One region of the Kitasatospora sp. NPDC050463 genome, then DNA from elsewhere that is predicted to be linked to it. Evidence: riboswitches for the same ligand, from Rfam matches in the RefSeq annotation. Region 1 holds a riboswitch; each other region holds the start of a gene.
The links. Region 1 has a riboswitch for cyclic di-AMP ahead of AB0J08_RS16285 (M23 family metallopeptidase). Riboswitches for the same ligand answer to the same signal wherever they lie in the genome.

Region 2: another riboswitch for cyclic di-AMP. It lies ahead of AB0J08_RS26070 (glycoside hydrolase family 16 protein); the one in region 1 lies ahead of AB0J08_RS16285 (M23 family metallopeptidase).
Region 3: another riboswitch for cyclic di-AMP. It lies ahead of AB0J08_RS25805 (LysM peptidoglycan-binding domain-containing M23 family metallopeptidase); the one in region 1 lies ahead of AB0J08_RS16285 (M23 family metallopeptidase).

Annotation. Positions count from the first base shown of each region.
Region 1 is NZ_JBFAJO010000022.1:24,291-31,920, forward strand. It holds gene AB0J08_RS16280 (hypothetical protein) at 1-130, shown strand, start outside; gene AB0J08_RS16285 (M23 family metallopeptidase) at 185-1,045, opposite strand; cyclic di-AMP (ydaO/yuaA leader) riboswitch at 1,058-1,201, opposite strand; gene AB0J08_RS16290 (YiaA/YiaB family inner membrane protein) at 1,461-1,751, shown strand; gene AB0J08_RS16295 (alpha/beta hydrolase) at 1,893-2,720, shown strand; gene AB0J08_RS16300 (TetR-like C-terminal domain-containing protein) at 2,788-3,357, shown strand; gene AB0J08_RS16305 (SpoIIE family protein phosphatase) at 3,621-5,915, shown strand; gene AB0J08_RS16310 (sensor histidine kinase) at 6,121-7,401, shown strand; gene AB0J08_RS16315 (roadblock/LC7 domain-containing protein) at 7,385-7,630, shown strand, end outside.
Region 2 is NZ_JBFAJO010000045.1:15,549-23,178, reverse strand. It holds gene AB0J08_RS26085 (TetR family transcriptional regulator) at 1-523, shown strand, start outside; gene AB0J08_RS26080 (alpha/beta hydrolase-fold protein) at 791-1,933, shown strand; gene AB0J08_RS26075 (hypothetical protein) at 2,009-2,338, opposite strand; cyclic di-AMP (ydaO/yuaA leader) riboswitch at 2,734-2,898, shown strand; gene AB0J08_RS26070 (glycoside hydrolase family 16 protein) at 2,901-4,145, shown strand; gene AB0J08_RS26065 (hypothetical protein) at 4,313-4,828, opposite strand; gene AB0J08_RS26060 (IclR family transcriptional regulator) at 5,074-5,871, opposite strand; gene aceB (malate synthase A) at 6,073-7,630, shown strand, end outside.
Region 3 is NZ_JBFAJO010000044.1:36,750-44,379, reverse strand. It holds gene AB0J08_RS25835 (alanine racemase) at 1-151, opposite strand, end outside; gene AB0J08_RS25830 (sugar kinase) at 275-1,585, shown strand; gene AB0J08_RS25825 (IclR family transcriptional regulator) at 1,582-2,325, shown strand; gene AB0J08_RS25820 (RidA family protein) at 2,468-2,875, shown strand; gene AB0J08_RS25815 (MFS transporter) at 2,937-4,151, opposite strand; gene AB0J08_RS25810 (DUF2470 domain-containing protein) at 4,376-5,095, shown strand; gene AB0J08_RS25805 (LysM peptidoglycan-binding domain-containing M23 family metallopeptidase) at 5,500-6,522, opposite strand; cyclic di-AMP (ydaO/yuaA leader) riboswitch at 6,527-6,687, opposite strand; gene AB0J08_RS25800 (MFS transporter) at 6,998-7,630, shown strand, end outside.

The DNA of each region.
Region 1 (7,630 bases):
CGACGAGGAGTACGAGGAGTACGAGGAGTACGAGGAGTACCAGGACTACGAGGCCGGGGAGGCCGAGGAGGAGCACGGGGGCGAGGGGCACGCGGCCGGGGAGGCCGGGCAGGCGGCCACTGACGCCTGAGACGCCACGGTGCCCCGGCCGTCGTGGCGACGGCCGGGGCACCGTGGCGGGCTGTCAGGGCGTGATGCCGCGCTGCTCGAACCAGGTCTCCGGGTCGACCGGGGCGCCGCCGCCGGGGCGGACCTCCAGGTGCAGGTGCGGGCCGGTGACGTTGCCGGTGGCGCCGACCTTGCCGAGCTGCTGGCCGGGGACGACCTTGCCGGAGCCCTTGATGATCGAGGAGAGGTGGCAGTACCAGATCTCGGTGCCGTCGGGCAGCGTCTCGACGATCCGGTAGCCGTACGAACCGGCCCAGCCGGCCGAGGTGATGGTGCCCTGGCCGACCGCGTACACCGGGGTGCCGGTGTCGGCGGCGAAGTCCAGGCCGGTGTGCAGGTGGGCCCAGTAGGAGGCGCTCTGGCCGTAGTGGGCGGAGAGGTTGTAGTCGCGCACCGGCAGGTTGATGGCGGCGAGCTTGGCCTTCTCGGCCTCCTCGGCGGCCCGCTTGGCCTCCTGCTGCTGGGCGGCGCGCTTGGCCTCGGCCTCCTTCGCGGCCTGCAGGCGGGCACTCTCCTCGGCGGCGGTGCGCTGGCTGTCGGCCTGCAGCTGGATCCGGGCGGCGAGGGCGAGGCCGGGGTCCGCGGAGAGTGCGACCGGCGTCTCGTCCGGGGCCTCGACGGCCGGCGCGGCGGCCGGGGTGGCGGAGGCGAAACCGGTCGCACCGAGGGTGGCGGCGACGGCGGTGACGCCGAGCAGCGGAGCGGTGCCGCGGGTCTGACGGGGCATCCGGTGCCGGTTGGCCTCGGCGGCCTGCGGGGTGGCCCCGGCGGCGGACCCGCCGTACTCGCCCGGGTGGGCGGGCGGCCAGGGGTGGTCGAGCAGCTGGGTGCCGGCGGTGGAGCCGGGCAGGTGTGCCGGAGAGTGCGACGACGCCACGGAGGCGCGCTCCTTTCCTTCCTTCGCGCCTACCGGGTTAGCTGACGGGTTCGGAGCAGGAAGGTCTCCTACGGCTGGGCCTGGGCCCGGCCGATTCACCCCAAGGAACGTGGTTCCCCGGCTCCCTGGCCTGCCCGGAGGCGGCCGGTGGGATTAGGCGGCGGCGCACGGTGCCGTCTGGGTACGGCGTTGAGGACCGCGCTGCGTTATCAAACGTTAATCCTAGGAGCCCCTGATTCCAAGCCGTCCGTTCGGGACGGCCGGATACGGATCAGACACTACGCGACCCGATGGGCGATTTGGGGCGATTGGCGACAACTGACACTACCGAACGTGATGGGTTGTCAACGAACGACCCCCTATCTGAGTACTCCTACTCATGTGCGGCCGGACCGGCGCGGCCCATCCTGGCGCCATGAACGCACCGATGCAGTCACGTACCACGGCCGCGTGCTACATCCAGGCCGTGCTCTCCTTCGCCCTCTCCGGCGGCGCCCTCGCGATCGGGATCGCCTACCTGCCGGTCGGCGGCTGGACCCGCGCCTTCCTCGGGATCGGGCTGCTCTACACCGTGACCTCCTCGTTCACGCTGGCCAAGGTGGTCCGGGACCGGCAGGAGACCAACGAGATCGTCACCCGGGTGGACCAGGCCCGGCTGGAGAAGCTGCTCGCCGAGCACGACCCGTTCAAGGTGGAGGGGGTCTGAGTGGAGGGGCTCTGAGCCGCGACGCCGGGGCGCCCCGGGGAGCCGGTCGGCCGACCGCTTGACGGCTAAGGCTATTAGCCTTAGCTTTATGGCTATCGGCACAACGGCCGATGCCCGTCCCGGCGGACCGAGGAGGCCCCCATGCCCGGCACCTTCACCCCCAGCACCCAGTACCTCGACCGCCCCGGCGGCCGACTGGCCTTCGACGACACGGTGCAGGGCGACGGCGCCCCGGTCGTCCTGCTCCCGGGCATGCTCGACAGCCGGGCCGCGTACCGGCACCTGCGCCCACTGCTGGTCGCCGCGGGCCGCCGGGTGATCACCCTGGACCTGCGCGGCTTCGGCGAGTCCTCGATCGTCTGGGACGACTACTCGCCGGCCGCGATCGCCACCGATGTGCTCGCCCTGCTGGACCACCTCGGCACCGACCGCGCCGCGCTGGTCGGCAACTCGTACACCGGCGCGACCGTGGTCAAGATGGCCGGGGACGTGCCCGAGCGGGTCGCCGGGATCGTGCTGCTGGACGCCTTCGTCGAGAACGTGCCGCCGAACGCGCTGCAACGCGCGATGTTCGGCGTGATGGGCGCGCTGCTGGTGCACTCCCCCGCGTTCTGGGGGCTCTACCACCGCAGGATGGCGTACCCGGGCGCCAAGCCGGCCGACCTCGACGCCTACGTGGACGGGCTGGTCGCCGCGCTGCGCACGCCGGGCCGCAAGCAGGCCACCCGGGGCTACGTCCACGGGGACTCCGCGCCGACCGGCTGGACCGCCGCCGTGACCTGCCCGGCGCTGGTCGTGATGGGCGGCAAGGACCCCGACTTCCCCGACCCGGCGGTGGTCGCCGACCGGCAGGCCGCCGCGCTGAAGGCCCGCAAGGTGATGATCGAGGGCGCCGGGCACTACCCGATGGCCGACCAGCCGCAGGCCACCGCCGACGCCCTGCTGCCCTTCCTCGCCGAGCTGGCCTGAGTCCGGCCCCCTCCGCACCCCTTCCGCACCCCTCCCCCTCCCCCGCCGCACCCACGGAGACCGCGCCATGCCCCGAGTCGGACTGACCCCCGAGCAGGTCGTCGACCACGCCCTCGCCCTCATCGACGAGCAGGGGACCGAGGCCCTCACCCTGGCCGCCGTCGCCGGACGTGCCGGGGTCGCCACCCCCTCGCTGTACAAGCACGTCAGCGGCGGGCTCGCCGAACTGCGCCGGCTGATCGCCGTCCGGGTCACCGGGGAACTGGCCGACCGGCTCGCCGAAGCCGCCCTCGGGCGCGGCGGCGACGAGGCCGTGGCCGCCCTCCTGCGCGCCTACCACGGCTACGCCAGCGAGTACCCGCACCGGTACCACGCGCTGCCGCAGGCCCCGCGATCGGACGACGAGCTGACCAGGGCGGCCGGCCGGCTGGTCGGGGTGATCATCGCGGTGCTCCGCGGCTACGGGCTGGACGGCTCCGAGGCCGTCCACGCCGCCCGGACCGTCCGCTCGGTGGCCCACGGCTTCGCCTCCCTGTCGATCGGCGGCGGCTTCCAACTCGCCGAGGACCTCGCCGACACCCAGGACCGCCTGATCACCATGCTCACCGGCGGCCTCCGGAACTGGCCCCGGGCCTGAGCACCGCCGGCGTGCCGGCGCCCCGGGGGCGCCACCGCGCCACACCGACGCACCGACGCACGGGGCACCTGCCACACCGGACGCACCCGCCCGACCGGCGGACCCGGGCCGCGGCAGACCCCCTGGTCAGGGCGGTCGCCCCGGACGCGGCCGACGACCGGACACCGGCACCGGTGCGCCGTCCGGGTCACCCTTCACCGCCATGAGAAATAAGGTATGAAGAATTGAGTGCCCGATAAGCGACGGAAAGGCCGGGAAATCCCATGGACCTGACCTCGCCGTGGTTTCCCCCCTCCGAGGACGAGACCCGCACCCCGCGCAGCAGCCCCACCGCGCGCAGCGCGATGCGCTGCGTCCGCTTACTGCTCGGCTGCACCACCGCCGCCGAACTCCTCGGCACCGTCCTCGCCGAGGGCCCGAGCTGGATCACCGGTGAGGGCTCGGCGCTCTACCTGCTGGACTCCGCCGGAATGCTCCGGCTCACCGCCTCGCACGGCCTGCCCGACTGGGTCCACGAGCGCTACGGCGTCATCGATCCGGCCGGCGACCTGCCCGCGGCGATGGCCCTCAGGCTGCGCCGCCCGTACCTGCTCAGCCCGGAGCGCACCAGCGTCGACTACCCCAACCGCAACGCCGGCATGGGCACCGGCATGGTCGCCCTGATCACCCTGCCGATGATCGTCGACGAGCGGCCGGTCGGCGTGCTCGCCCTCGCCCTCGCCCACCGGGGCACCGTCCCCCGCCGCGACCTGGACGTCCTGGAAACGCTGGGCGACGCCTGCGCCCACCGGCTGGCCCACCTGCTCGACGGCGCGCGGGCCGGCACCCGCCCCGGGCCGACCGGCGGTTCCGTCGACGGCTCCGGCGGCGGTACCGGAGCCGGTGCCGGCGACCGGGCCGCCGCCCTGGCCCACCCGATGCTCTCGCTCGCCGTCCGCTCCGCCGGGCACGGCGCCTTCGAGCGCGACCTGGTGACCGGCGAGACCTACTGGGACGCCGCCGCCTACCGGGTGGTCGGCCGGCCCGTGCCGCCCGAGGACGCCCCGGCTGCCGCCCCCGACCTGGACCGGCTCGTCCACCCCGAGGACCTGCCGGACGTCCAGGCCGCCCTCGCCGAGGCGCTCGCCACCGGCGGTCCGTACCGGATCGAGTACCGGGTACCTCGCCGGGGCGGCCGCGCGATCCGGATCGAGGAGACCGGCGAGGTGATGCTGGACGTGCACCGGCGGCCGGTCCGGATCGCCGGGCTGCTCGCCGACCGGGACCGCGCCCGCACGCCCGAGGACCGGCCGCCCGCGGGCGAGCCGGGCAACGGCGCCCCGGCGGCCGGCGCCCGCTCGGCCCTGCTGCTGGCACTCACCCGGGCGCTGTCGCGTGCGGTCACCGTCCGGGACGTGACCACCGCGGTGACCGATGTCGCCCGGCCGGCCTTCGGCGCCGCCGGCATCGTGCTCGACCTGGTCGAGGAGGGGCGGCTGCTGCCGGTCTCGCACACCGTCTACGGCGGCCCGCGGCGCACCGAGCTGACCCGGCTGGCCGACCTCTCCGAGGGCGTGATGCAGCACTCGCTGGCCCACTCCACGCCGCTGTTCAGCGAGCCCGGCCAGGCCCGGCGCAGCGTCGGCGGGCCGCTGACCCCGGCCGCCTGGGCGGTGCTGCCGCTGGTCGCCTCGGGTCGGCAGGTCGGCTCCTGCCTGATCACCTTCTCGACCGACCGGGCCTTCGGCCGTGAGGACCGCACCCTCTACTCCGCCTTCGCCGGCATCCTGGCGCAGTCCCTGGAGCGCGCCCGGCTCTACGACACCCACCACCACCGGGCCACCGAACTCCAGCGCGCCATGCTGCCGCGCACCCTGCCGCGGCTGCCCGGGCTCGCCAGCGCCGCCCGGTACCTGCCCAGCACCGAGGGGATGCAGATCGGCGGCGACTGGTACGACCTGCTCCGGCTGCCGGACGGCCGGATCGGGCTGGTGATCGGCGACGTCCAGGGCCACAACGCCGAGGCCACCGCCGTGATGGGCCAGTTGCGCAGCGGCCTGCGCGCGTACGCCACCGACGGACACGACCCGGCCGCCACGCTGGCCCGGACCAGCCGGCTGCTGTCCGAGCTCGACACCGATCTCTTCGCCACGTGTCTCTACCTCACCCTCGACCCCGCCGACGGCACCCTGCGGGCGGCCCGGGCCGGGCATCCGTCGCCGGTCCGGATAGCGGCGGACGCCAGGGCCGTCGAGCTGGAACTGCCGGGCGGCCCGCCGCTGGGGGTGGATCCGGGGATGCCCTACCCACTGGCGGTCGAGCACCTGGCGGTGGGCGAGACGCTGCTGGTCTACACGGACGGTCTGGTCGAGGACCGCGAGGAGGACTACGACGAGTCGGTGCAGCGGATGCTCGGCGGTCTGGAGCTCTGGGCCAGGCAGACCGGCCCGGTCCGGCTCGGCCCGTCCGCGGCCCTGGAGCGCCTGGCCGACCTGCTCACCCTCAACGTGACCGAGCGACGCTCCCGCCCGGACGACGTCGCCCTGCTGTTGCTGCACCGGAGTTCGCCGGTGCGGTGAGGAGGGCCGGCGCGGTCACGAGGACCGGCGGGGTGCCTCTCGGCGGCGCCGGGGGGACCCCGCCGGTCGCTCCGGGCGCGGGCCGATCGGGCCCGAAGGAGGCCTGATTGACGTCGTATTGACGGGATATTGACGAGATCCGGTCACGTGGCGAGATCCATTCACATCTTTGTAGGATCATCACCCTAGAATTCGCCGCGTGACGATGACTCAGTGGTGCGCAACGGCAACCGGCGTTCTCGCCGCCCTCGCCCTCGTGGCCGCCGCCCGCTACCACGCGGTCTCCGTCACCCAGCGCCGCCGGGCCGACCGGCAACAACGCGACAACACCCGTCTGCGGGAACAGCTCGCCACCGAACTCGCCCGCCGCGGCAGCGAGCTGGCGGCCGTCCAGCACGAGCAGGAACTCAACGCCTCCACCCAGCGGGCCTTCCTCAGCGTGGCCCGCCGGATCCTCGTGATGGCGCACGACCAGCAGGCCCTGCTGGACGAGATGGAACGCACCCACGACGACCCGGCCCTGCTGGAGGGCCTGCTCAAGGCGGACCACGCCGCCGCCCAACAGGCCCGCCTCGCACAGACCCTGGCCGTCCTCTGCGGAGCCCGGGCCGGGCGGCACTGGCCCGAGCCGGTCCCCCTGGAGGACGTGGTGCGCGGCGCCCAGTCGCGCATCCTGCCCTTCCAGCGGGTGGTGGTCCGCAGCCGGATCGAGACGGCCGTGGTCGGCGCCGCCGCCGAGGCGCTCATCCACGCCGTGGCCGAACTGCTGGACAACGCCACCCGCTACTCACCGCCCAGCACCCAGGTGTTCGTCACGCTGATGCCCGTGCACAACGGCGCCGTCGTCGAGATCGACGACGGCGGTGTCGGGATGCCCGAGCAGGCCGTCGCCAAGGCCGCCTCCGCACTGGCCGGCGGCACCTCGCTGGAGGTCTCCCGCCTCGGCGAGGTACCGCAGCTGGGCCTGGCCGCGGTCGGCCGGCTCGCCGAGCAGTACGGGTTCCGGGTCACCCTCAGCTCCGCGCCCTCCCCCTACGGAGGGGTGCGGGTCGTGGTGCTGCTGCCCAACGCGCTGCTCACCGAACCGCTCCCGCCGACCGTCCCGGGCCTCGGCCCCGACGACCCGGCGTTCACGTCCGGCCCCCGCCGGAACCCGGCCGCGCCGTATCCGGGCGGGCACCCGCGGACCTCCGGCCACCCCCTGGTGGAGACCCCGCCGGCCGCCCCCGCCGCGCCGCCGCCGCTGCCCCGCCGGAGCCACCGGCGCGACCGCACCAACCGCCATGCCGCGCCGGCCGCTCCCCCGCCGGCGCCCGCCCCGCCGTACCGGTCGGCCCAGGACGCCCGGACGTTCATGGCGATGTTCCAGGCCGGCACCGCCAACGGCCGATCGGTCGCCCGGACGCAGGCCCAGCCCCACCCTTCCCTTCCCGCTTCCCCCCAGCTCCCCCAGCGCTTCGGAGAGTTCCATGACCACCACCCCTGATCTCGGCTGGCTGCTCGCCGACATCATCTCCGTCCCCGAGGTCCAGCACGCCGTCGTGGTGTCCAACGACGGCCTGGAGATCGGCCGCAGTGCGGGCATCCTGCGCGAGGACGCCGAGCGGCTCGCCGCCGCGTGCTCGGGCCTGCAGTCGCTGGCCCGCGGCGTCGCCCAGGGCTTCGGCGGCCACGGCAGCGCCACCCGCCAGATCGTCATCGAGTACGGCGGCGGC
Region 2 (7,630 bases), on a different contig from region 1:
AGCGACCACCGCCGAGGAGATCGCGCTCGCCTCCGGCATCTCGGTGCGCACCTTCTACCGCTACTTCTCCGTGAAGGAGGACGCCGTGGCCCCGCTGCTGGCGGCCGGCGGCCGGCGCTGGGTGCTGCTCTTCGCGGAGAGTTCGGCCGACCTGCCGGTGCGCGAGGCGCTGGAGCGTTCGGCGGTCGAGTCGCTGACGCCGACCGAGACCCCCGCCGTCGAGGCCATGCACTGGACCCGCGACCTGCTCCGTGATCCCCGCCTCGACTCGGTCTGGCAGCGGGTGCACGCCGACTCGGAGGAGCGGCTGCGCGCGGTGCTCACCGCCCGCTGCCCCCGGGGCACCGACGCGCTGGAGATCCGGCTCGCGGCCGCCGCCGCGACCACCGCCATCCGGGTGGCCCTGGAGGAGTGGGCCTTCTCCGACGCTCCTGCCACCGGGCCGGGCTCACCCCAAGAGCTGGGCGTCCGGTGCATGCGTGAACTGACCGCCGGCTTGCGCCTCTGGAGCAGCGTCAGCTGACGCGACCTCAGCGGCCGCCCGTTCCAGGCTCCACCCGCCCTCGCACTCGCCCCACGCCCGGTAACCACCCACGCCGCGCCCACCCCGCGCCCACCCCGATCGGCCATCCCCGCTGGTCGGCGGGTCCGATCGGGCCCGGCGGACCGCTAGGGTTGTTGATCGAGCCTCGGCGGTGGCTTCCGTGGTGGACGGGGGAACCGGGGTGGCCGTCCCGGTTGTCCTTACAGCGGGGGGCGGAGGAGTTCGAGGCGTGGGAGCAAGCAGGACATGGGTCTGACGAGCCACAAGGTGTTGGCGCTGACCGTATTGATCGCCGTGGTGATGACGGCCGGCACGGTCTGGCTGTGGCCGAGACTGGCGGGGAAGACCTGGCAGGCGGTGCTCGGCCGGATCGGTACGCTGCTCGCCACCCAGCTCACCGTGCTCGCCGCGCTGGGCCTGGCGGCCAACAACTACTTCGCCTTCTACAGTAGTTGGGACGACCTGCTCGGCACCGGCGACAGCGGCCCGGTCGTCATCCACAACAAGGCGGACGCGTCCGGCCGCCTGCAGGTGGAGACCATCGGGCACGCGTCCGTCAAGGGCGGCGGGGCGCTGGGCCGCGACCCGAAGCAGTCCGGTGAGATCCGCGAGGTCCGGATCGACGGCGCCACCACCCGGCTCTCCACCGAGGGGTACGTCTACCTGCCGCCGCAGTACTTCCAGCCGGAGTACGCGCAGAAGCAGTTCCCGGCGGTGATCGTGAGCACCGGGTTCCCCGGTATCGCGAAGAACCTGGTGACCCGGCTGAACTACCCGGGTGCGGCGCTCAAGCTGCTCCAGGAGGGTCGGATGCAGCCGACCGTGATGGTGCTGATGCGCCCCTCGCCCGCGCTCCCGCAGGACACCGAGTGCGAGGACATCCCGGGCGGCGCACAGTCGGAGACGTACTTCACCAAGGACGTCCCGGCCGCGATCCAGGCGACCTACCGGGTCTCCGCCGACCCGCAGGCCTGGGGCTTCATGGGTAACTCGACCGGCGGCTACTGCGCCCTCAAGCTCGCCATGCGCCACCCGGAGGTCTTCCCGACCGCCGTCTCGCTCTCCGGCTACTACCAGGCCGCCGACGACCCGACGACCGGGGACCTCTTCAAGGGCAGCCAGCAGCGTCGCAACGAGGCCGACCTGATGTGGCGGCTGAAGAACCTGCCGCAGCCCGCGGTGTCCGTGTTGCTGGCCGGCACCCGGGAGGGCGACGGCGACTACCGGCGGGACACCGAGGCGTTCGTGGCCGCCGCACACGGCCCGATGAAGGTCTCCTACAGCATGATGAAGACCGGTGGCCACAACTTCGAGACCTGGAGCAGGCTGCTGCCGTCCTCGCTGGAGTGGCTCTCCCAGCACCTCAGGGTGCCGGACCGGACGGTCTGACCGGGCCGTCCGACCGGGCCGTGGGACCGGGCGGGCGCCGGGCGCGACGGTACGGCCGGCACGGCGGCCGGTGGCTCAGGCCACCGGCTCCAGCGTCCCGGTGTGCAGCTCGCCGACCCGGCCGCCCTCGCCCTCGTACGTCCAGAACGCGCGCACCGTCAGCTTGCCGAGGTCCATCACATGGCTCACGGTGATGCCGCTCTGCTCGGTCCAGCTCACGAAGTACAGCTCCGGCCCGATCTCGGCGATGTGCAGCGCCACGTCCTCCCACTGGCCCGCCGACTCGCCGAGGCCCTCCCAGCGCAGCCGCTTGCCGTCGGGCGAGTAGGCGTTGCGGAAGGCCGCGCCGTTGTCGACCTGGAAGAGGTAGGTGCGGCCGGCGAAGGCGGGCAGGGGCGCGGTCATGGCGGGACTGGTCCTCGTCTCTCGTCTGTGCGGTACGGCTGGACCCCCAACCTATCCGACCGGCCGACTTTCGCGGCGGACTCGCGGGCACCCCGCCGCCGGGCAGCGCCCCACGCCGCCCGGCCGCCGGGCGCGGGCCGAAGCCCGGCCCACCACCCCTCCGCCCGGCCCCTCCGCCCGGCCCCACCGGCCGCCCTCGCCGGCCGCCCCGACCGGCCCCACCGCCAACTGATCAACTCCACCGGCGACTTGATCAACTCCGCGCCGCTCCACTGTGAGCTGCGCGACATCGTCCCCTGCCGAGTTGTCGCCTTCCGGACGGCCTGCCTAGCCTGCACGAGTCCGTCTTCGCGGACCCCGCCGTCGGGACGCCGAGTCCTGTCCACCCGCCGGTCGGCAGTCGAGCACCACGGCGGACGGGAGCGGGGGACCCAGGTCAGTGCCCGGCCCGTGCGCTCTCGCGTACCGGTCGAGGCTAGGGGTGAAGCCGCTCCACAGGCGGCCGGGCAACCTCAGCCCGAACCCGACAGCTCACCTCGCAGGCGTCACAGAGGACACTGCCATGCAGAAGCCTGCCCGGCGCGCGATCCCGCGCCATGCCCGCCCCTCCCACCGAGGCCGCAAGGCCGCCTTCGCCGCCACCGGCGCGCTCGCCATCAGCGGCGCCGGCCTGCTCGGCGTCCCGGCGCTCACCGGCGCCCAGGCGGCCACCGTGCCGACCGTCACCCAGGACAAGCTCGCCCCGGCCACCATGGTCGCGGGCAAGGCCACCACGGCCGCGCTGACCGTCCACTCGTCGGCCTGCTTCACCGCCAAGACCGTCGGTGTGGGCGTTCGCGACGCGGCCGGACACAACCTCGACTTCCCCGGCAACGTCTCCAACGCGCAGATCTGCCCCACCGGCCTGTCGATCACCACCGGTGCCCGCACCCTGCCCGCCGGGACGTACACCCAGTTCGGCTTCTGGCAGGACTTCGGCGGCGCCTGGCACAATCTGCCCTCGCGCCAGCTCGTGGTCTCCAGCACCACGGCCACTCCCAGCCCGACGCCGACCGCGACGGCCACCCCCAGCCCGACGCCGACCGCGACCGCCACGTCGACCCCGGTCACCGGCGCCCCGGTCGCCGGCAAGTCGCTGACCTGGTCGGACGAGTTCAACAACCCGATCGCCTACGGTTCGCGCTGGACCGGCGACAAGAGCAGCGCCTACCACTACGGCAACCACAACCCGGACGACAACAAGCTCGACTGGCTGAACAAGAACAACGTCGCCGTCTCGGGCGGTGTCGCCACCTTCACCGCCAAGCCGGGTGCCAACACGCTGGAGAACGGCAAGCAGTCCTGGGACACCGGGCTGCTCACCACCGAGTACTCCAGTGAGGGCTTCCAGGTGAAGACCGGCGACTACGCCGAGACCCGGGTCAAGCTCCCCGCCGGGACCGGCGCCTGGCCGGCCCTGTGGACGTGGAAGAACGGCAACGGGGAGATCGACTCCTTCGAGTACCACCCCGACAACCCGAACCTGCTGGAGCTGACCAACCACGTCAACCCGGGCCACCTGTACTACACCGACGCCAAGGCGATCGCCAAGGACGGCTGGGTCACCATCGGCACCCACTACGGCGCCACCTCGGTCGACTGGTACGTCAACGGGACCAAGGTCTTCTCGGACGGCAAGGGCGTCGGTGCCAACTGGTCGGCGTACCTGATCCTCAACCTGTCCCTGAGCGCGGGCCAGTACCACCCCGCGCCGCAGGGCACGGCTCCGATCACCTTCGCCGCGGACTACGTCCGGGTCTACCGCTGAACCCCGGCCGGTCCTGAGCCCCGGCCGGTCCTGAGCCCCGCCCGGTCCTGAGCCCCGGCCGGTCCTGAGCCCCGCCCGGTCCTGAGCCGGCCGGTCCTGAGCCCGGTCCGGGCCGTACCGCGCTGGGCCAGAACGGCCCAGGACGGTACGGCCCGGACCGGCACGGTTCAGTTCCGGGCGGTCTGCACCACCTGGATCTCGAACGGCTGCTTGTTGTTCGCCTCGTTCCGGTCGTCGTCGCCGCGCACCGCGACCCAGCCCCCGGTCAGCGTGCCGGGGGCCGGGAGGTCGGCCGCCAGCCGTACCGGGATCAGGGCCGTGGCGGTCCGGAACTTCGGCAGCCCGGCCGGGAAGACGCAGCGCACCCGGTGGCCGTTCTGGAACGCGGAGCAGTTCTCCGGGAAGAACGGGCCCTCGGGCGTCACGCCCTCCGGCAGGGTGACCACCACGGTGAACGACGAGGCCGTCCGGTCCGGGCCGAGGTTGCTGACGAAGGCGTGCACCGTGGTGGTGCCGCCGGGGGCGGCGGCTTCCGGATCGATCCGGACCACCTGGAGGTCGGAGTCGGACGGGACCGGTGCCGCGGCGGGTGCCGGCGCCGCGGACCCGGCGCCGGCCGCCGGGTCCGGATCGGCCACCGGGCAGGTGGCCCCCCATGCGGGACCGGCGGCCAGCGCCGTCACCGCGCACCCCACCGTCAGTGCCCTGCCGAGGTGACTTAGAACGGACCTTCTGTGCGACATCGTCGCTCACCCTGCCCTCTGCGTTCCGGCGCCCCGCACCGTCGCGGGCCGCGTCCGCACCAGCGTGACCGACCGGTTCGCCGCCGTCGCCGCAACCCGCCCTCGGGCCGCTCGAACGGGGGAACCGCCGTTCGGGAAGCCGGGTGGTCCGACGACCCGTACGGACGAACTCCGGTGACGACGCGTCAGGGGGCGAGGACCTGTCCCAGCCGGGCCGCGATCTGGTGCATCACGGGGACGAGCGAGGCCGCGCCCGCCTGCTCCTCCAGCGCCCGGATCCGGGCCTCCGGGCCGGAGACCGAGAGTGCCGTCGGGGTCGGCGCGCCGGGTACCGCGAGGGCGATGCAGCGCACCCCGATCTCCTGCTCCTGGTCGTCCACCACGTAGCCGCGCTCGCGCGCCTGCGCCAACTGGAGCAGCAGCTCCTGCGGGTCGGTGACGGTGTACGAGGTGTGCGCCGGCAGCGGGTTGGGGCCGAGCACCGCCCGCGCCTCCTCCTCCGGCAGCTGCGCCAGCAGGGCCTTGCCGACGCCCGTGCAGTGCGGCTGCACCCGGCGGCCGACCTCGGTGAACATCCGCATCGAGCGACGCGACTGCACCTGTCCGACGTACACCACCTCGCCGCCCTCCAGTACGGCCAGGTTGGCCGTCTCGCCGGTGGCCTCCATCAGTTCGGCCAGGTAGGGGCGGGCCCAGCTGCCGAGCAGTCGCCCGGCCGTCTCGCCGAGCCGGATCAGCCGTGGGCCCAGGGTGTAGCGGCGTGCGGTGTCCTGGCGGACATAGCCCTGCTGCACGAGGGTACGAACCAGGCGGTGGATGGTGGGCATCGGCAGCCCGGAGGAGGTGGAGAGCTCGCTGAGCGTCGCCACGCCACCGGAGTCGGCCAGCGCCTCCAGCAGCAGGAAGGCGCGCTCGACGGACTGCACGCCGCCGCTCGCGCGGTCCGGCCCTGTCGTCGATGCTGTGTCGGGGGTCGCGACCACCGGCGTTCCCTTCGCTGTCGGGGGAGGAGTAGAGTCCCAGCGATCATCTCAACAAACCGTTGAAATTCTGTATCGCGGAAACTAGTCTCCACCTTACAGAATCGAACCCTCCGACAGGCGGGGTTCAGATCGGTTCAGATCAAGGACGTTCCCACCGGAACTGCCTTCGCCATGCTCAACCGTCTTAGGAGTGTCCTGCTCATGGCTACAGATCAGGGACCCGCCGGCGCCTCCCCCGCCGCTCCGGTCGTCACTGTCGCCGGTCCGCGAGTCCACCGGGCCGAGGAGGTGCTCACTCCGGAGGCGGTCGCCTTCGTCGTCGGCCTCCATCGTGCTTTCGAGGACCGCCGGCAGGAGCTCCTGGTGCGCCGCAGGACCCGCCGTGCCGAGATCGCCCGCACCGGCACCCTGGACTTCCTCCCCGAGACGGCCGCCGTCCGCGAGGGTGACTGGACGGTGGCCGAGGCCCCCCGCGCCCTCCAGGACCGCCGGGTGGAGATCACCGGCCCCACCGACCGCAAGATGGTCGTCAACGCCCTCAACTCCGGCGCCCGGGTCTGGCTCGCGGACTTCGAGGACGCCACCTCGCCGACCTGGGAGAACGTGATCGGCGGGCAGATCAACCTGATCGACGCCTTCGAGGGCCGGATCGACTTCACCTCCTCGGCCGGCAAGGCCTACACCCTCAGGCCCGCCGCCGAGCTGGCCACCGTCGTGGTCCGGCCGCGCGGCTGGCACCTGGACGAGAACCACCTGCTGGTCGACGGCCGACCGGTCGCCGGGGCCTTCCTCGACTTCGGCCTCTACTTCTTCCACAACGCGGCGCGGCTGCTCGCGCGCGGCGCCGAGGACCCGAACTCCGGCCCCTACTTCTACCTCCCGAAGACCGAGAGCCACCTGGAGGCCCGGCTCTGGAACGACGTCTTCACCCACGCCCAGGCCGCGCTCGGCATCGCGCACGGCACCGTCCGCGCCACCGTGCTGATCGAGACCATCACCGCCGCGTTCGAGATGGACGAGATCCTCTACGAGCTGCGCGACCACGCGGCCGGGCTCAACGCGGGCCGGTGGGACTACCTGTTCTCGATCGTCAAGAACTTCCGCGACGCCGGTGAGCACTACATCCTGCCGGACCGCAACACCGTCACCATGGCCTCCCCGTTCATGGCCGCCTACACCCGGCTGCTGGTGCAGACCTGCCACCGGCGCGGCGCGCACGCCATCGGCGGCATGGCCGCGTTCATCCCCAGCCGCCGCGACCCCGAGGTCAACGCGGCCGCCCTGGAGAAGGTCAAGGCCGACAAGGACCGTGAGGCCGGCAACGGCTTCGACGGCTCCTGGGTCGCCCACCCGGACCTCGTCCCGGTCGCCCGCGCCAGCTTCGACGCCGTCCTCGGAGACCGCCCGCACCAGAAGGAGAACCCCGGCCCGGCCGAGCCCGTCACCGCCGCGCAGCTGCTCGACATCGCCGGCGCCGGCGGCCACTGCACCCGCGCGGGCCTGCACAACGCCGTCCAGGTCGGCGTCCGCTACATCGAGGCGTGGCTGCGGGGCCTCGGCGCCGTCGCCATCTTCAACATGATGGAGGACGCCGCGACCGCCGAGATCTCCCGCTCGCAGATCTGGCAGTGGATCCACAACGGGGTCGTGCTCTCCGACACCGGGGAGAAGGCCACCGCCGACCTGGTGCGCCGCCTGGTGGCCGAGGAGCTCGCCGGGCTCCGGGCCGAGCTGGGCGACGACGGCTACGCCGGTGGGC
Region 3 (7,630 bases), on a different contig from region 1:
CGGTGGCGAGGTAGTCGCGCACGGTCGATCCCCAGGCGGCGGGCGGCAGCGCCTTGAAGCGCCAGTCGAGCAGCTCGTCGGCGAGGGCCGCCACCGCTCCGGTGTCGATGCCCGGCCCGGTGCCACTGCTTACGAAGGTCTGGTCCACCATCTTCTCCTTACGTGTTGCAACATGTGCAACGAGGGTTGCACATGTTGGCATCACGGTTCTAGCATCGGCGCCGGACGAAGGTCAACGGAAACGGTCATCCGCCGCACACGAGGAGCCCGCCATATGCCCCGACAGGACGCCGCCGTGAGCTCGGGCACCCCGCCGCTCGACAGCCCGACGGCGGGCACCCCGGCGGCGCGGGGCAGGTCCTCGGCGCGGGGCGGGTCGGCCCGGGCATCGGCGGCCCAGGCCGCGTCGACCCAGGCTGCGGCGGAGCGGGCCGCGCCCGAGGGTCCGTCGAGCGCGGCCCCGACGGCGGTCTGCCTGGGCGAGTCGATGGCGGTCCTGCTGCCGGACCGGCCCGGCCCGCTGGAGGAGGTGGAGAACTTCCGGCTCTCGGTCGGCGGCGCCGAGTCCAACGTGGCGGGCGCACTGGTGGCGCTCGGCGTGTCGAGCGCCTGGATCAGCCGGGTGGGCGACGACGGCTTCGGCCGCCGCCTGGTCGGCGAGGTCGCCGCCCGCGGGGTGGACGTCTCGGCGGTCGCGGTCGACCCGCACCGCCCGACCGGCCTCTACCTCAAAGAGGTCGGTGGCTCCACCGACGCCCGGCACGACCTCGGTCCCGGACGCAGCCGGCTGCACTACCACCGACGCGGCTCGGCCGCCTCCGCGCTCTCCCCCGCCCTGCTGGACGACCCGGCCGCCGTCCGCCTACTGGCCGGCGCCCGTCTGCTGCACCTGTCCGGCATCACCGCGGCCCTGTCCGACGACTGCCTGGCCCTGCTGCGCGTCCTGCTCGCCGAGCCCCGCCCCGGCCGGCTGACCAGCTTCGACCTGAACTTGCGTCCCACGCTCTGGCACGACCGCGACCCGGCCGTGCTGCCCCCGCTGCTGGACGCGGCCGACCTGCTGCTGCTCGGCGCCGACGAGGGCGAGGCGGCCTTCGGCACCGGCGACCCGCAGGCGCTGCGCCGCCGCTTCCCCTCGCCCGCCACCGTGGTCGTCAAGGACGCCGCCCGGACGGTCACCGCGCTGGAGCGGGACGGCACGGCCGTCACCGAGCCGGCCCTCGCCGTCGAGGTGGTCGAAGCCACCGGCGCGGGCGACGCCTTCGCGGCCGGCTACCTCGCGGCCACCGTGCGCGGCCTGGACCAGCGCCGCCGGCTGCGGCTCGGCCACCTCAGCGCCGCCTGCGCGCTCACCGCCCACGGGGACCAGGCCGAGCTGCCGCCCGAACCGGTGGTCGCCGCGCTCCTGAACGCCTCCCCCCGGGACTGGGCCGCCACCCGGATCTCCGCGGGTGGCATCGTGTCCCCCGTACTGCCCGTGTCGGTGCCGCCCGGGCCGGTCCCGTCCGCGACGCCGGGACCGGCGACCGGGAGCGAGGCCTCCGACCCTCGACCGGCCGCCTCCCCGGCCCTTGGAGCACGATGAGCCAGACCGTCACCCGCGCCCTGCGCATCCTCGCCGAGCTCGGCGAGGGCGAGCGCTCCCTGGACCAGCTCGCCGAGCTGCTCGGCGTGCACAAGACCACGGTGCTGCGGCTGCTCCAGAGCCTCGAAGAGGAACGATTCGTCTACCGCGACCCGGCCTACCGCTACCACCTCGGCGCCGGCCTCTTCGCGCTCTCCGGCCTCGCCCTGGAGCAGCGCGGCGTCCGCCGGATCGCCGCCCCGCACCTGGCCGAGCTGAACGCCGCCACCGGCCAGACCGTCCATCTGGCCGCCTACGAGGGCGGCGAGGTGGTCTACATCGACAAGTACGACTCGCGCCACCCGGTCAGGATGTACTCGCGGATCGGCCTGCGGGCGGCCCTGCACAGCGCCGCCGTCTCCAAGGTGCTGCTCGCCGACCTGCCGCTGCCCGAGCGGCGCCGGGTGGTGGCCGGCATCGACTTCACCCCGCACACCGCCCGCACCCTGACCACCCCCGAGGCACTGCTCACCGAGCTGGAGAAGGTGGCGGTCCAGGGCTGGGCCCAGGACCACGCCGAGCACGAGGCCTTCATCAACTGCGTGGCCGCGCCGATCCGGGACGCCAGCGGACGCGTCGTCGCCGCCGCCTCGATCTCCGTCCCCGACGTCGTCCTCCCCTACGAGCAGGTGCTGGAGCTGCTGCCCCAGTTGCTCGCGACCACCCGCGCCGTCTCCGCCGACTGCGGACAGGCCCCCTGACCCGGCTGCCCGACCGAACCGGCCGCTGCCCCACCGAACCGGCCGACCCACGCTGCCCCACCTGACCGGCCGACCCACCGAACCGGCCGACCCGCCCCGACCCTCCTGACCAGCCGACCCGCCCCACCAACCGAGGAAGCCCATGAGCGACAAGACCGAGATCCGCACCGACGGCGCCCCCGCCCCGGCCTGGATGTTCTCCCAGGGCGTCCGCAAGGGCCCCATCCTGCAGGTCTCCGGCCAGGGCCCGCAGGACCCGGCCACCGGCGAGTACCTGTACCACGGCGACGTGAAGGCGCAGACCCGGCGGACGCTGGAGAACGTCAAGGCGATCGTGGAGGCCGGCGGCGCCACCATCGAGGACGTGGTGATGTTCCGCGTCTACCTGACCAAGCGGGCCGACTTCCCGCTGATGAACGAGGTCTACGCCGCCTTCATCGAGGAGAACGTCGAGCCGGGCGGGGTGAAGCCCTGCCGCACCACGATCTTCGTCGAGCTGCCGCAGGAGCCGATGCTGGTCGAGATCGACGCGCAGGCCGTGATCGGCTGACCGGCCGCCCGACGGTGCGAAGGGGCCCGGACCGGAGTCCGGGCCCCTTCGCACCGCGTGGTCACCGCCCGGCGGTGACCACCTGCTCGACGGCGGCACCGCCGCGCGCCACGACCGTGCCTCCGGCGCCGCCGGCCCGCCGGTCGAGCGCGCCGGAGAGCAGCGCGACACCGAGGGCGAGGGCGGCCATCAGCCCGCCCACCCAGTTCGGCGCGTCGTAGCCGAGCCCGGACGAGATCACCAGCCCGCCGAGCCAGGCGGCGAGCGCGTTGCCCAGGTTGAAGGCCGCGATGTTGGCGGCCGAGGCCAGCGTGGGCGCGCCGGCGGCCTGGTCCATCACCCGCTTCTGCAGCGGCGCGACGGTCGCGAAGCCGAACACCCCGATCAGCGGGATGGCGACGATCGAGCCGACCCTGCTGTGCGAGGCGAGGGTGAAGGCGAAGAGCAGCACCGCCAGCACCGCCAGGATCACGTACAGGCTGCGCATCAGCGCCCGGTCGGCGAACCAGCCGCCGAGCAGGTTGCCGACGAACAGGCCGACGCCGAAGAGGAAGAGCAGCCAGGTCACACTGGAGGGGGCGAAGCCCGCCATCTCGGTCATCATCGGCGTGATGTAGGTGAACATCGCGAAGATGCCGCCCCAGCCGAGCACCGTCATGCTCAGCGCGAGCCAGATCTGCGGCTTGCGGAAGACGGCCAGTTCCGGGCCGAGCCGGGTGTCCTCGGCGCGCGGCTGGACCGGCACCAGTGCCGCGATGCCGGCGAAGCCGATCGCGCCGAGCGCCGCGACCACGTAGAAGGTGGAGCGCCAGCCGAAGTGCTGGCCGAGCAGGGTGCCCATCGGGACGCCGAGCACGTTGGCCGCGGTGAGTCCGGTGAACATCAGGGCGATGGCGCCGGCCCGCTTGTGCGGGGCGACGAGGCCCGCGGCGACCACCGAGCCGATGCCGAAGAAGGCGCCGTGCGCGAAGGCCGCGAGCACCCGGCCGACCAGCAGCAGCCCGAAGGCGGGCGCGACGGCGGAGACCAGGTTGCCGGCGATGAACAGGCCCATCAGCATCAGCAGCATCCCCTTGCGGGGGATCCGGGTGCCGAGGACGGTGAGCAGCGGGCCGCCGATCACGACGCCGAGTGCGTAGCCGGAGATGAGCAGGCCGGCGGTGGGGATGGACACCGAGAATTCGCCGGCGACCTCGGGCAGCAGGCCCATGATCACGAACTCGGTGGTGCCGATGCCGAAGGCGCTGATCGCCAGCGCCAGGAGCGCGAGGGGCATGAGGGGACCGCTTTCCAGAACGTACAGACGATTGCATGTGCAACTACCAGCGTCGACAATACGACCGCGCGCCGGATACTTGCAAGCGCTCACTATCTCCATCCGCAACCCCGCGGGCCATCGCTCCCGCCACCACCCCGAGCCGCCACCACCCGAGCCACTGCGCCTTGTCCTCCCCTCGCGAAATGATTAGGTTAGGCTCACCTAACTATCGGAGGTCCGCCATGAGCCCCAGCCCCGTCGACGCCGAGGCGCCCGAACCCACCGCCGCCGAACGGGTCTGCAGCCTGCTCAGCGCCACCTCCTCGGTGGTGATCCGCGCCTACGGCGAGCACCACGACCTGGACACCCCGGTGTCGGTGCACGGCTCCCGGCTGCGCTTGGGCGCCCCGCTCGACGCGCCGCTCACGCTCGCCGTCAGCCGCGAACAGGACGGCCTCGCCGTCGTCCTGGACCTCACCGACATCGCCCCGGTCGCCGTCCGCGACCGCGTCCGCGGTCGCCTCACGCTGGCCGGCCGGCTCCACCTGGCCCACCTCGCCGACGACGGTCTCAGCGTCCACCTGCGGCTCGACGTCGCGCACGCCGTCCTCTCCACCCCGTACGGCACCACCGCCCTCACCGGCGCCGACCTCTCCCTCGCCGCGCCCGACCCGCTCGCCCGCTTCGAGGCCGCGATGCTCACCCACCTCGCCGACGACCACCCGGACGCCCTCGCGCTGCTGGCCAGACTGCTGGACCGGGAGCTGCTGGCCGGACACCCCGACATCCGCCCGCTCGCCCTCGACCGGTACGGCCTGGTGCTCCGCCTGGACCACCCCCACGGCCACCGCGACGTCCGCCTGGTCTTCCCCGAGCCGGCCCGCGACGCGGACGAGTTCGGCCACCGCGTGCACCAACTGCTGACCGCCGCCGACAGCGGCCAGCCCGCCCACCGGTCCTGACCGGGCATCGGACGACTCCGTCGCCGAACCCCGCCACAGGAATCGGCCGACAGAATTGGCGGCTCGTCCGGTCCCGGACGGGCCGGTCGCATTCGGGGAGGAAATCACCGGGAAGCCCGCCCGTCCCGCCGACACCGGAAACCCGGAAAGAACCCCCGGACGTGACAGCGGGTCAGCCGTCACACCATTCCGTACCGGGGGGGGCAAAAGCCGAGGAGAACCGGGTACGGAAAACGAAAGCGGCCGGCCCGGCTCACGAAGGATATTCGCGAGCCGGGCCGGCCTGGGCGTGTCCCGCGCCCATGATCCACTGGTGGTGCGGCGATCACCCGGTCGAGCGGTCACCCGACATGACCATCCCGGGAGGTCGTTCGCCCCGCACCCAGCGGTGGTCCGACCAGAGGTCAGATGGAGACGCCGTGCGCCCGCAGGTAGGCGATCGGGTCGATGTCCGAGCCGTACTCCGAGCCGGTGCGGATCTCGAAGTGCAGGTGCGGGCCGGTCACGTTGCCGGTCGCACCGGAGAGGCCGATCTGCTGGCCGGCGGTGACGGTCTGACCGACCGTCACGCCGATCGAGGACAGGTGCGCGTACTGGGCGTACTTGCCGTCGGCGAGCTTGATCTCGACCTCGTTGCCGTAGGCGCCGCCGTTGCCGGCCTTGACCACGGTGCCGGCCGCGATGGCGCGCAGCGGGGTGCCGGTGGAGGCGACGAAGTCGGCACCGGTGTGGTGGCCGGAGGCCCACATCGAGCCGGCCACGCCGTAGGCGGTGCCGAGCTTCGGGTTGGCGACGGGGGCGACGTAGCCGGAGGTGGCGGCCACGGCGGCCGGGGCCTGGGTGGCGGCCGGCGCGGCCGGCTTGGCGGCGGGGGCGGCCGGGGCCTGCGCGGGCTTGGCGGCCTGGACCGGCTTCGGGGCGGCGGGCTTGGCGGCCGGCTTCACCGAGTCCTGCGAGACCTGCGGCTTGGCGGCGGGGGCGGCCGGCTTGGCGGCCTCGGCGGCGGCCGGAGCGGCGGCGGCCTTGCCGGCGAGCGCGAGCTTCTGACCCGGGAAGATGAGGTTCGGGTTGGCACCGACGACCGAGCGGTTGTGGTCGTACAGCGCCTGCCAGCCACCCTCGACCTGCTTGGCGTCGGCGATCTTCGACAGGGTGTCCCCGCCGACGACCTTGTAGCTCTCCTCGGCCGGAGCGGCGGCGGGCTTGGCGGCCTCGGCGGCCGGCTGCGCGGCGGCGGCCGGAGCCGCGTCGACGCTGGTGGCACCGGTCCAGGTACCGGTCTGCGCGGGCTTCGCGGCCGGGGCGGTGTGGGCCTGGGCGCTGATGGTGGTCACCAGCGGAAGGGCGAACGCGGCGCCGGTCACGGCGGTGGCGATGCCGATGCGGACGGCGCGGGGCAGGGCGATACGACGAGCCTGTGCGGGCATGGGGAACTGTCCTCTCCGACGCCTGCGAGGTGAGCTGTCGGGTTCGGGCTGGAGTTGCCCGGCCGCATAGCGCGGCTTCACCCCAAGCCGGACCGTGAATTCCGGTCCGGCGACTTACCTTTGGGTCCCCCGCTCCTGCCGTACAGAGTTCGGTTCGTACCACCGGGCAGCGGCAGGACTAGGCGTTCCACCCGGTGGCCACCCGGGCCAATGCCGGGCGGTCGCTGAACTAAAACCCATCCGTCCGGGTGAAGCAATGTCGATCTCTTGAATCGACAACCAATGCCGGGAGGGCCGTGACACTCCGAATGATCGGCTGCACGGTATGTGCACAATCGATTCACCGCGCGCCACTGATCCACGACGCTCCGCCGATTTCGGTGCCCCTCCGCAGCCGGTCACTCACGGAAAGCCATCCACCGACACACCGCCGGTGAGCCTTGTCACGTCGGCCCCCGGAGCGCACGATCGGGCGGTGACCACCTCCGAGGCCGGCACCCTGCGCCTGGGCACCGCGCAGGGCCGCTGGGTACTGCTGGCGACGGTGCTCGGCTCCAGCATGGCGATGCTCGACGGCACCGTGGTCAACGTCGCCCTGCCCCGGATCGGCACCGATCTCGGCGCCCCGCTCGCCGCCCTGCAGTGGACGCTCAACGCCTATCTGCTCACCCTGGCCGGCCTCATCCTGCTCGGCGGCGCACTCGGCGACCGCTACGGCCGGCGCCGCGTCTTCCTGATCGGCGTGCTCTGGTTCGCCGCCGCCTCGGCGGCGTGCGCCGCGGCACCCACCATCGAGGTGCTGGTCGCCGCCCGCGCGGTGCAGGGCATCGGCGGGGCGCTGCTCACCCCGGGCTCGCTCGCGATGCTCCAGGCCGTGTTCCACCCGGACGACCGCTCGGCGGCGGTCGGCCTCTGGTCCGGCCTCGGCGGGGTGTCGGCCGCGATCGGCCCGTTCCTCGGCGGCTGGCTGGTGGACGGTCCCGGCTGGCGGTGGATCTTCCTGCTGAACGTCCCGCTCGCTGTCCTGGTGATCGCGGTGGCTTCCCGGCACGTCCCGGAGAGCCGGGACGAGAGCGCGACAGGCCGGTTCGACATCCTCGGCGCGGCG